Regions from separate parts of the Anaerospora sp. genome, predicted to be linked through region 1. Evidence: riboswitches for the same ligand, from Rfam matches in the RefSeq annotation. Region 1 holds a riboswitch; each other region holds the start of a gene.

Region 1 (3,279 bases):
CGGTAGAGGTTGCCGGCAAGCTGCACGTTGAGCTCTTGTCTGGCGGCTGCCAGTTGCCGATTTGTTTCATCTGCTTTATTGAACAGCTTATCTAAAGTTGAGAGCAGTTGTGGTCCCGGTGCTGACAGGCGTCCGGAAAGTTCTTTTATTAATAGGTTCTTGTATTGATAATCAGCAAGAGCACGATAACCGCACACAAAATCAAGACGAATTGCATTGTTTTTTCTTTCCCAGCTGCGAATTTTAATCATGCCGATTTCACCTGTTGCTGCTACATGGGTTCCGCCACAGGGACAGCAATCGATTCCCTCTATTTCAATTAAGCGAATCGCAGCAAAATCTTTAGCAGGTTGTTTACGCAGCGGGTATTCATGCAGAGTGGCTTGCGTAGCCTGGTGAATGCGTACAGCCTTATTGCCATAAAGCATCTCATTCGATAATTGTTCTGCAGCATTCATCTGCTCGTCAGTAAAGCCAGGCAGGTCAAGATCAATCTGACTGGATTGCGCGCCCAGATGGAAGCCTACCGTAGCTGCTCCAAACAGCTCATGGCAGGTGGCTGATAAAATATGCTGTCCGCTATGCTGCTGCATGTGGTCAAAGCGCCGTGACCAGTCAATTGCAGCTTCTACTGCCCCGGCTTGCGGCAGGTCGGACATGACGTGAATGATATCGCTTCCTTCGCTGTAGACATCATTCACCGGGATACCATTTATCTGTCCCTTATCAGAAGGTTGTCCGCCTCCTTCAGGATAAAAGGCGGTATGCTCCAGCACGACGCCCACATTGCCGTTAGGCAGGGTGATCGTTTTTTTTATCCGGCTTTGAAACTGGCGAATATAGCTGTTATTTTGAAATAAAAGATCGGTCACAAGGATCGCCTCCAAGTTGTTAGCATAGCTTCATTATAGCTTATTCCGGAAATACATTCATCCTGGAATGCATATATATCTGTAACTAATAACGTAAGGGGGCAGGGTATGATTTATTTTCGGTCATTTCCGTGCAGCCGGCAGCGCCTTTACTATAGCATTACCGCTATCGTCTTATTGAGCTTAGTCTTTGGCATTATCGGCTTTGAATTTGCTGATGAACGGGAGTTTGTTATTCAGGATAATCCGGTGGTGGAAGGAGTACCAGGCAGCAATGTCAGTATCGCGATCAACTTAGCGAACCGGATGCTGGAAGTATATAGTGATGAAAAGCTCTTCAAAAAGTACCGGATTGCTGTCGGCAAGAGTGGAACACCTTCACCAATCGGTGAATGGCATGTGGTTTGGAAGGACTATAACTGGGGAACCGGATTTGGTACACGGTGGATGGGCCTGGACGTGCCCTGGGGAGTCTATGGCATTCATGGCACCAATAAACCCTGGTCTATTGGGCAGTTTGCCAGCCATGGCTGTATACGAATGCGCAATAAAGATGTTGAGGAATTGTTTGAATGGATTCCGGTGGGAACACCGGTGAAAATAGAAGGAAGAAACGTAAAGATACAGCGCGTATTGAAGTACCAGACAACAGGTGCTGATGTTGTTGTTTTGCAAATCAAACTGAAAGAAATGGGATATCTTCACGAACGTGCTGATGGTATCTATGGCAGGGCAACGGAGGAAGCTGTCCGCAAATACCAGCAGGACAAAGGCTTGGAAGTGACGGGAGTCGTCAACAAAGCTGTGGTAGAAACGTTAGGCGTATAGCCCCAGGTTTGACCAAAGAATTAAATTGTTGTAATATAGATTGTGGAGCCGAATCTACACAGTACGGGGGAACCACATAAATTTACAGGGGATAATTCGCGAAAATGCGAAGGGGCGTGTTCTCAATTCTCTCTTTTCCCTATCCCGACAGCTAACCCCGGAGGCTTAAAGACCGCTGAGAATGTATTCTGCTCAAAGCAGTATTCTCAACGGCACACCAAAAGAGAGGTGGACCAATTGAAAAAGATTCTATTCCTTACTGTCTTATTGTCAGTAATACTATTCACGAATGCGGCTGTCTTTGCTGCACCAGGGGATAAGTTACTCAAACAGGGTATGCGTGGCGATGAGATACAGGTGCTGCAAAAACTATTGACTGATGCTGGCGTTTACAGTGGCGATGTTGATGGTATCTTTGGTAATTCTACATACCAGGCGGTACAAGAATTTCAACGTATTCATGGGCTCTCAGTTGATGGAGTAGTTGGCAAGCAAACCTGGGGTTACTTAGAACGTGCTGGTGCCGAGCCTTCACGCTATAGTAGATCGCTTGTTGTAACGGCTTCTGCTTACTCGGCTTATGATACCGGTAATTCCAATCGTACCAGCCGCGGCAACCCTGTTCATAAAGGCATTGTGGCTGTTGATCCGAATACCATACCGCTTGGTACCAGATTATATATTCCAGGGTATGGTTATGCTGTTGCCGATGATGTTGGTGGTGCAATAAAAGGCAACCGGATTGATCTTGCTTTTGACAGTCATGGTCAGGCGATGGATTTTGGCGTTCAGCGTGTGACGGTGTATATTCTTGATTAAACAGGCGCATGCGCCTGTTTTTTATCTTACAGAAAATGTAGCTTTCTGATTGCGAAATAAGAATGACATAGGCTTCCACCTGCGTCCTATAGGACTTGGTGAAAGCCAAGTCTTTTCTAATCTTATCAGAAAGTGTAAGGAGAGAAGCATCATGAATAGCTCGGTAGAGTGGCTTCAACAACATTTAATGGAAATATATGATCGCAACCCCTATGTAAAATTGCTGGAAATGCAAATTGTCAGTATTGCAGAAGGCCATGTACAACTTACTATGCCGGTCAAAGCGGACAAGCATGCTAACTTGTATGGCGCAGCCCACGGCGGAGCGTTGGCGTCTCTGGCGGATACGGTAATGGGGGTAGCCTGTGCTTCTTGCGGTAAGCGAGTAGTTACCATTGAGATGAATATTAATTATATTAAAGGTGTATCTGCCGGTACGACCGTTTTAGCTGATGCTAAAGTCATTCATAATGGACGCCAAACTATTGTGGTAGAGGCAGATATTTGCGACAGCCAGGGTAAGCTGGCAGCAAAAAGCCGCGGAACGTTCTGTGTCATTGGCCGTTTTGAAAATGAGTAATCGCGTGCAGAATGTTACTATTGCAGCAAAAAACTCCGTTTTACAAGCCGTCATACACAGACCAGAGCAAGAATCAGGTAAAACACTGATCATCAGTCATGGTTTCCGCGGCTCAAAAGATGGCAGCGGCAAAGCTGTACTTTTGGCAGAACAGGCAGTGGCGGCGGGCTTTACTGTTGT
Region 2 (3,279 bases), on a different contig from region 1:
CCGTAGCAAAGGTAACCAGCGCCAATTCCCAGTCAAAATAAATCATAATAGCCATAATAGCAGTTAAATTTAACGACTCTACCAGCATATCGGGTACACCAAAAGAAAAAGCCTGCTGTAATAACCATAAGTCGTTCGTAAATAAGGAAATCGTCTCACCGGTAGAGGTATTAACAAAAAAGGCAAAATCCTGATGTTGCAGCTTGGCAAACATATCTTGTCTCAGTCTGGCAACCATTTGATTTCCGGCCTTGGCAATAGTATAACCATATATGTAAGTAAAAGCGCCCCTTACAAGATAAAGACCCACAATGGCTCCAATGATTAGATGCAGCGAGGCCAGGTCTTGAGCGACTAGGGCACCATCAATGAGATATTTAATGACAACAGGCGCAGCCAGGCCAGCCAAACTCGCAATGATAAAGCAGCAAATTGCAGTTGTCACCATTGGCCAATAAGGACATATAAAGCTGTTCCAATATAGTTTGAGCATGATGGCCTCCGGTAAAACTAAGTAAAATAGGCAATAAAAAATGGGAAGGCCGGTTACGCCTTCCCTAAATTTGCTATAACACCCGGCGGGCTCCGATATACCGGGCACCCCAGTAACTGCTTTCCATGCGGTCAATAGCAATACCGCGGCTGGATGTAGCACTGATAAATTGCCCGTTGCCGAGATAAATTCCGCTGTGCGAAGCACCCGGCGCATATGTAGAGAAGAATACTAAATCCCCCGGCTGCAAGCGGTTATACGATACCGACTGTCCGACATCATACTGCTCATCGGCTGCACGTGGCAATTGTATTCCATAATTCGCAAATACAAAGCGCGTAAACCCGGAGCAATCGAATCCATTCGGCGTAGTACCGCCAAAAACATACGGGACGCCCACATACCGATTAGCGGTTTGAATAAGGCGCCTGACTGTGGTTGTCGAAGAGTCGCGGCTTACTGGGATTTCGCGGCCCATAAGCAACCGAAAAGTTTGAGCTCCGACTACACCGTCATCAGTCAAGCCATGATCTCTCTGAAAGGCTTGAACGGCAATAGTCGTCTGTTCTCCAAAGTCGCCATCAACGCCTACTTGATAACCAAGCGAGCTCAATTTCGACTGTATCATGGAGATGTCTTGTCCTTCATCACCCTGCATAAAAGCAGAAGCTGAGGCAAGCGATGCTACACTAAAGAGCATCAAAAAGCAAAGCGTTGTTCTGAGAAACTTATGCAACTGTCTGTGCTCCTCTCGACAGCCTCCGAGGTTAGCTGACGGGTTAGGGTTGTAGGCCCCCTACCTGCACGAAAGCAAGTTTCACCCCTTTGATTGGTTCCCCCGTACCTGAGCTGGATTCGGCTTTTCTCTGCTCATCTTTTATCCATTCGTCATCAAGTTGCAAATTCCTGCCACTTAAGACAAGGATTCTGACAGAAACTAGGAGAGATCCTCCTTTTTTTTCGACCTTCCCGGTTGCGCCTCATCAACGCGCAGCCAGTACAGCGGCCGCTGTTTAACTTCTTCAAAAATGCGGCCCACATATTCACCAATAACACCCAATCCGGCCAGTTGTAATCCACCAAGCATTAAAATGCTGGCTGTAATCGTTGCCCAGCCTGGTGCAGCCTGCTGCGTAAACACCTTAATATACAGCACATGTAAAGCAAGAATAAAGCTTCCCAGTGCGCATAACACGCCAATGTAAAAAGCAATGCGCAAGGGCAGCTTCGAATAAGCGGTAATCCCATCCAACGCAAAATGCAGCATTCCCTTTAGCGAAAATTTTGTTGTTCCTGCATAACGAGGAGGAGCAGTAAATTCAATCAATATTTGCTTATAGCCTATAGCGCTGATCATGCCGCGTATAAAACGCGCCCGTTCACGAAAGCGACGAAAGCTTGTAACTACAGTTTTATCTAACAGTCTAAAATCCGAACCGCCTTCATTGATATGCACATTAGACACACTATTAATTAATTTATAGTATAGGCGGGAGGTGAGCTTTTTAAACCAGGAGACACCCTCCGTACTTGTCCGGATAGTCTGTACAACCTCATACCCTTCTTCCCATTGCTTAATCAGTAAGGGCAGCATAGATGGCGGATGCTGCATATCGCCATCCATTGTGATTACAGCATCACCATCTGCATGGTCTAAGCCACAGGTAAGGGCAATTTGGTGTCCAAAATTGCGGGCTAGCACTAAAGCCCTTACCCGGTTATCACAATTGGCCAAACGATCAAGAATCAACGGGGTTGCATCTCTCGACCCGTCATCAACAAATATGATTTCAAAGGTATAAGCTAAATCTTGCATATTCTTAACAACTTCTCTATAAAAGTTGTCAATATTGTCTTCTTCATTAAAAACCGGCACAACAATTGAAATCAACATTACTTACAGCTCCTTTCATGCTTATTCGCATTGCATGGTTCAGCCATAGTTCACTAGCAATAAGCATGAATATGACATTTATATTATATGGAAAAACAGGCAGCAAATGCCTCATAAAAAACGGCTCAAGCGTAAGCCTATGCCCACACTCCAGCCGGTTTTTCTGCCTATTTTACCAGATCGGGACGCAATACCTGAGCACCATGAAGATAAATATGATGAATATCCGTTTGGGGCTTATTCGTATTTAACAAAATCAAGACACGTATGCACATTACCGGGCCATTATCGGCGTCCATCTCCTGAGCACCGAATAACGGAACCTCACTCCAGCCAATTTCCCTGGCTGCAGCAGCCGGGAAAGCAGCCGTAATATCAGGAGTGGCACTAAATATAGCAGCACCAATATCTTCTAGCTGTATATTATTTTCTTCCACCAACTTAGTTAATAGCTCAGAGGTTCTCTTTACAATGCTGGAACGTTCATTATTTTCAACCGTAGTAGCTCCCCGTATTCCTCGCAGCAAGTTAACACCTTCTCTTATTGGAATATGTTAGTATTCGCCGCTCAGTAAAATAAATCCTACCAGACTATGCACTATAGTTTATTACAGCGGCAGGAATCGCAGGTATGGCACTTCCACCAGCCACAAACAGGGCAAACTTTATTTTTTTCATTTAGTTCTACGTATTTTCCTTCTTCAAGGTCTTTCCAGCAAAAGACGCTGCCATGTGCTTTATATAGAGTAACCGACTGAGCATCAATCCATAGTTGTTGTCCAAAAACAGTAATTAAAAGCTCATTATGCCGTGTCTTTTCATTGAAGCGGCATTGCTCTACAGGAAACTGTTCAACTTGTTTCGCAAACGAAATTCTGGTATATAAATTCCG
Region 3 (3,279 bases), on a different contig from region 1:
TGGAAAGCAGCTTCGTTCGCCATTCGAGTGTAAAGGTCAAATAAATAGGGAATATCCTGCTGCATTTTAGCTACGCCAGCATTTGCTTTCATATCTTGCATGACAAAGCTTTCGTTTAGCAGTGTACGGTATAGAGAAAGCTTTCGTTCTGAAAAGTCACGGACTATTTTAGCGGCAGTAGCAGCTTTAGCTGCAAAAAAACCCGACCACATTGCTAGATTAACTCCATGAACACCATTAACAAGAGCGGCAGCATCGCCAGTAATCATAATTCCCGGATGTACGAGGCTTGGAATACTAGTATAGCCGCCTTCCGGAATAAGCGCGCTGCCATACTCTTTTAATTTACCGTCTTTAAGTAAATGCTTAATATTGGGATGTTCTTTTAAGCGATTCAAAAGTTCATATGGCCGAGTACCCGACTGGGCAAAATCAGCTACGGACATGCCGACATTTAAGCTGATGCTGTCTTTGAAAGTATGAATAGACGCTGTTCCATTCATGCCGGCTGTTGGATAACCGTATAACCCGATTATGGCTCCTTCATTGGGTAATAAGTTGAATCGTTCTTCGATAATCTCAGCGGAAAGGGAGATGGTTTCTTTTACATAAAGAGACATATTAAGTGGTGATACGCGGTGAATAAGGCCGGATTTTTCGGCAAGCATGGAATTCGCGCCATCAGCTAACACGATGATATCGGCCAGATAATAATTAGGATGAGGTTCAGCTATTTTTACACCAATTGCCTGATTGTCTTTAAAAAGCACTTCAGATACATGGTGATTATTAAGCAGGATAGCTCCGGCATCTATCGCTTTTTGTGCCAACCATTGATATAAATGGATACGTTTTATCGTAAAGCGATTGTAGGGAGCCGCTGCTAACCGCTTGCTTTGATATCGGGTGCTTAGTACGGAATCCTCTGTCATCCACCAGAAGGACTGGTCAGTTACCATTCGTTCCCATTCAAGTTCATCCCAGAAATTAGGAAAAAGTTTATGAGTATGCTCTGCAATGATGCTTACTCCACCGCAGACTTTCGCACCGGGGTAGCACCCTCTCTCCAGGAGTAAAACCTTCAGTCCCTGCTGTGCCATAAAATAAGCGGCTGTGCTGCCTGCAGGTCCGGCTCCTGCGATAATGACATCAAATTTCCCGGCGGGAGCTTGATTTGTTGTTTGCGATTTTATACTGTCCGGATTAATTTTATAAGGTTTTTTAAAAGAAAACACTCTGTTTATCATGTTATTCACTTACCTTACGTTGCATAATAAGAAAAAAGTCCGTATACGGAAGGATGAGCACGATAATCAGCCAGGACAGGTAATTAGAGACGATCATGCAAATGACGGTGGGTTGTCAAACTTCCAGGTATGCTGTAGAATACGTGTTATGCCGAATTTCCCAGGAAAACGGGGGAACCATATTTGGGGTGAATCCGCAGAATTTCTGCGGTAGGGATATCCTCTTGTCCCGAACCCGTCAGCTAACCTCGTAGGCATATAGAGAGGAGAGACTATCATGAATAAACTTTTTATGACTTTAGGGTTACTTTTTTTCATAGGAGCGATCGCTCTTAGTTCAAAAGCGTCAGCCGAGGCTGCAGAACGTCAGTTTAAATCAGAGGCTATCGAGATGGTAGCAACTGCTTATGCCCCCGGTGCACATGATAATGGTAAATGGGGAGATTTGACGCACATGGGAACGAAAGTTCGTCCAGGCATTATTGCCGTCGATCCTAAGCTTATTCCCTTAGGTTCACGTGTATATATTGAATTTGCCGACGGACATGGTGCTTATGCTACCGCTGAGGATACAGGCGGAGCTATTAAAGGGAAGCGAATTGACATTGCTATGGCAACTGTAGACGAAGCGTATGAGTTCGGTATGCAAAAAGCAAAAGTATATATTGTAAAGTAAAGAGGAGCGTCCCAGGCTAAGCCTGGGGCTTTTTTCCTATTATTTGCCCATCGACAATGACGGTAGTAACATGTGTTGAAATAGCGAATGGATCACCATCAAAGATAACTAGATCCGCGTCTTTTTCAGCCTCTATACAGCCAACCCGGTTACTCACTCCAATAATTTGAGCAGCATGCAAGGTAATTGCTCGCAATGCCTCATCGCGGGGTAAGCCTGCTTTTACCGCTAAAGCAGCCTCTAAGCGTAAGCAATTAATCGGCAAGAATGGATGGTCGGTGATTAAAGCTATTTTTACCCCGGCTTCATGGAGCAGGGCCGGTGTGCGGTAGGTACGGTCCTTTAACTCGACTTTAACTCTGGCGGTGATGGAGGGACCGATAACGGCAGGAATAGAACGCTTGGCAATTTCCTCTGCAATTTTATGTCCCGCAGTTGCATGCTCCAGTGTAAGCAGCAGATTAAATTCATCAGCAATACGGATTGCCGTCATAATGTCGTCTGCCGCGTGCGCGTGAGCTCGAAGCGGTATTTCACGGTTCAGCACCTGTACAAGTGCCTCCATGCGCAGGTCACGTTCGCCTGTCCCTGAAGCGATCTTATTTGCATAATTTTGAGCAGCGACCAACTGTTCCCGGATCATGCCTGCAATTGTCATGCGTGTTGAGGGAGGACGGTCCTTTGCCATGTATATTTGGATCGGATTTTCGCCAAAAGCAATTTTCATCCCTGCTGGCTGGCGAAGGATCATGTGATCAATTACGGTACCGTGTGTTTTAATCGCAACGCTTTGTCCGCCAATCACGTTTTCGCTTCCAGGAGTAACAATAATAGTCGTCACTCCACCGCATAATGCGTCAGATAAGCCTTGATCTTCGGGATTGATGGCATCTATGGCCCGCAAATGTGGACAGAGCGGGGAGTTTACTTCATTTTTGTCTACGTGAGCCTGTCCTACACCTTCTTCGGCAATACCGAGATGGGTGTGACAGTCGATTAACCCGGGAGTAATTTCTTTGCCTGCAGCCGATATAACGGTTGCATTGGCAGGAATGGCAATATGTTGGCCAACGGCAATAATTTTTTTCTTATCAATTAAGATTACGGCCCCTTCAATAGTTCCGTTTGAAACAGTATGAACAACACCACCAGTTATTGCAAGCATAAATACCTCCAACGACAGTATATGCTTAGTTTAAACAGTTGGACAAAATAAAATCAGGACTAAACAAATTATGTTTAGTCCTGACAATTTTAGAGAATTTTTTGGTCAATTAAATCAATCAACTGAGTAATTTCCGGTTTTGTAACCTGAGCAGCAGCTCCGAGTGCTTCGCCCTTACGGCGCATTTCTTC

The links. Region 1 has a riboswitch for cyclic di-AMP ahead of RTR76_RS20495 (peptidoglycan-binding protein). Riboswitches for the same ligand answer to the same signal wherever they lie in the genome.
Region 2: it holds a riboswitch for cyclic di-AMP, as region 1 does, so the genes downstream of both, RTR76_RS10890 (NlpC/P60 family protein) here and RTR76_RS20495 (peptidoglycan-binding protein) in region 1, are expected to answer to the same signal.
Region 3: it holds a riboswitch for cyclic di-AMP, as region 1 does, so the genes downstream of both, RTR76_RS05035 (3D domain-containing protein) here and RTR76_RS20495 (peptidoglycan-binding protein) in region 1, are expected to answer to the same signal.

Annotation. Positions count from the first base shown of each region.
Region 1 covers NZ_DALZUO010000046.1:11,886-15,164, forward strand. The annotation lists gene RTR76_RS20485 (DHHA1 domain-containing protein) at 1-872, opposite strand, end outside; gene RTR76_RS20490 (L,D-transpeptidase family protein) at 981-1,700, shown strand; cyclic di-AMP (ydaO/yuaA leader) riboswitch at 1,737-1,880, shown strand; gene RTR76_RS20495 (peptidoglycan-binding protein) at 1,929-2,519, shown strand; gene RTR76_RS20500 (PaaI family thioesterase) at 2,671-3,099, shown strand; gene RTR76_RS20505 (alpha/beta hydrolase) at 3,104-3,279, shown strand, end outside.
Region 2 covers NZ_DALZUO010000011.1:61,267-64,545, forward strand. The annotation lists gene RTR76_RS10885 (ABC transporter ATP-binding protein) at 1-493, opposite strand, end outside; gene RTR76_RS10890 (NlpC/P60 family protein) at 567-1,229, opposite strand; cyclic di-AMP (ydaO/yuaA leader) riboswitch at 1,235-1,364, opposite strand; gene RTR76_RS10895 (glycosyltransferase family 2 protein) at 1,431-2,387, opposite strand; gene aroH (chorismate mutase) at 2,555-2,914, opposite strand; gene RTR76_RS10905 (hypothetical protein) at 2,986-3,279, opposite strand, start outside.
Region 3 covers NZ_DALZUO010000004.1:42,537-45,815, reverse strand. The annotation lists gene RTR76_RS05040 (FAD-dependent oxidoreductase) at 1-1,247, opposite strand, end outside; cyclic di-AMP (ydaO/yuaA leader) riboswitch at 1,387-1,518, shown strand; gene RTR76_RS05035 (3D domain-containing protein) at 1,525-1,923, shown strand; gene RTR76_RS05030 (amidohydrolase) at 1,940-3,088, opposite strand; gene RTR76_RS05025 (chemotaxis protein) at 3,178-3,279, opposite strand, start outside.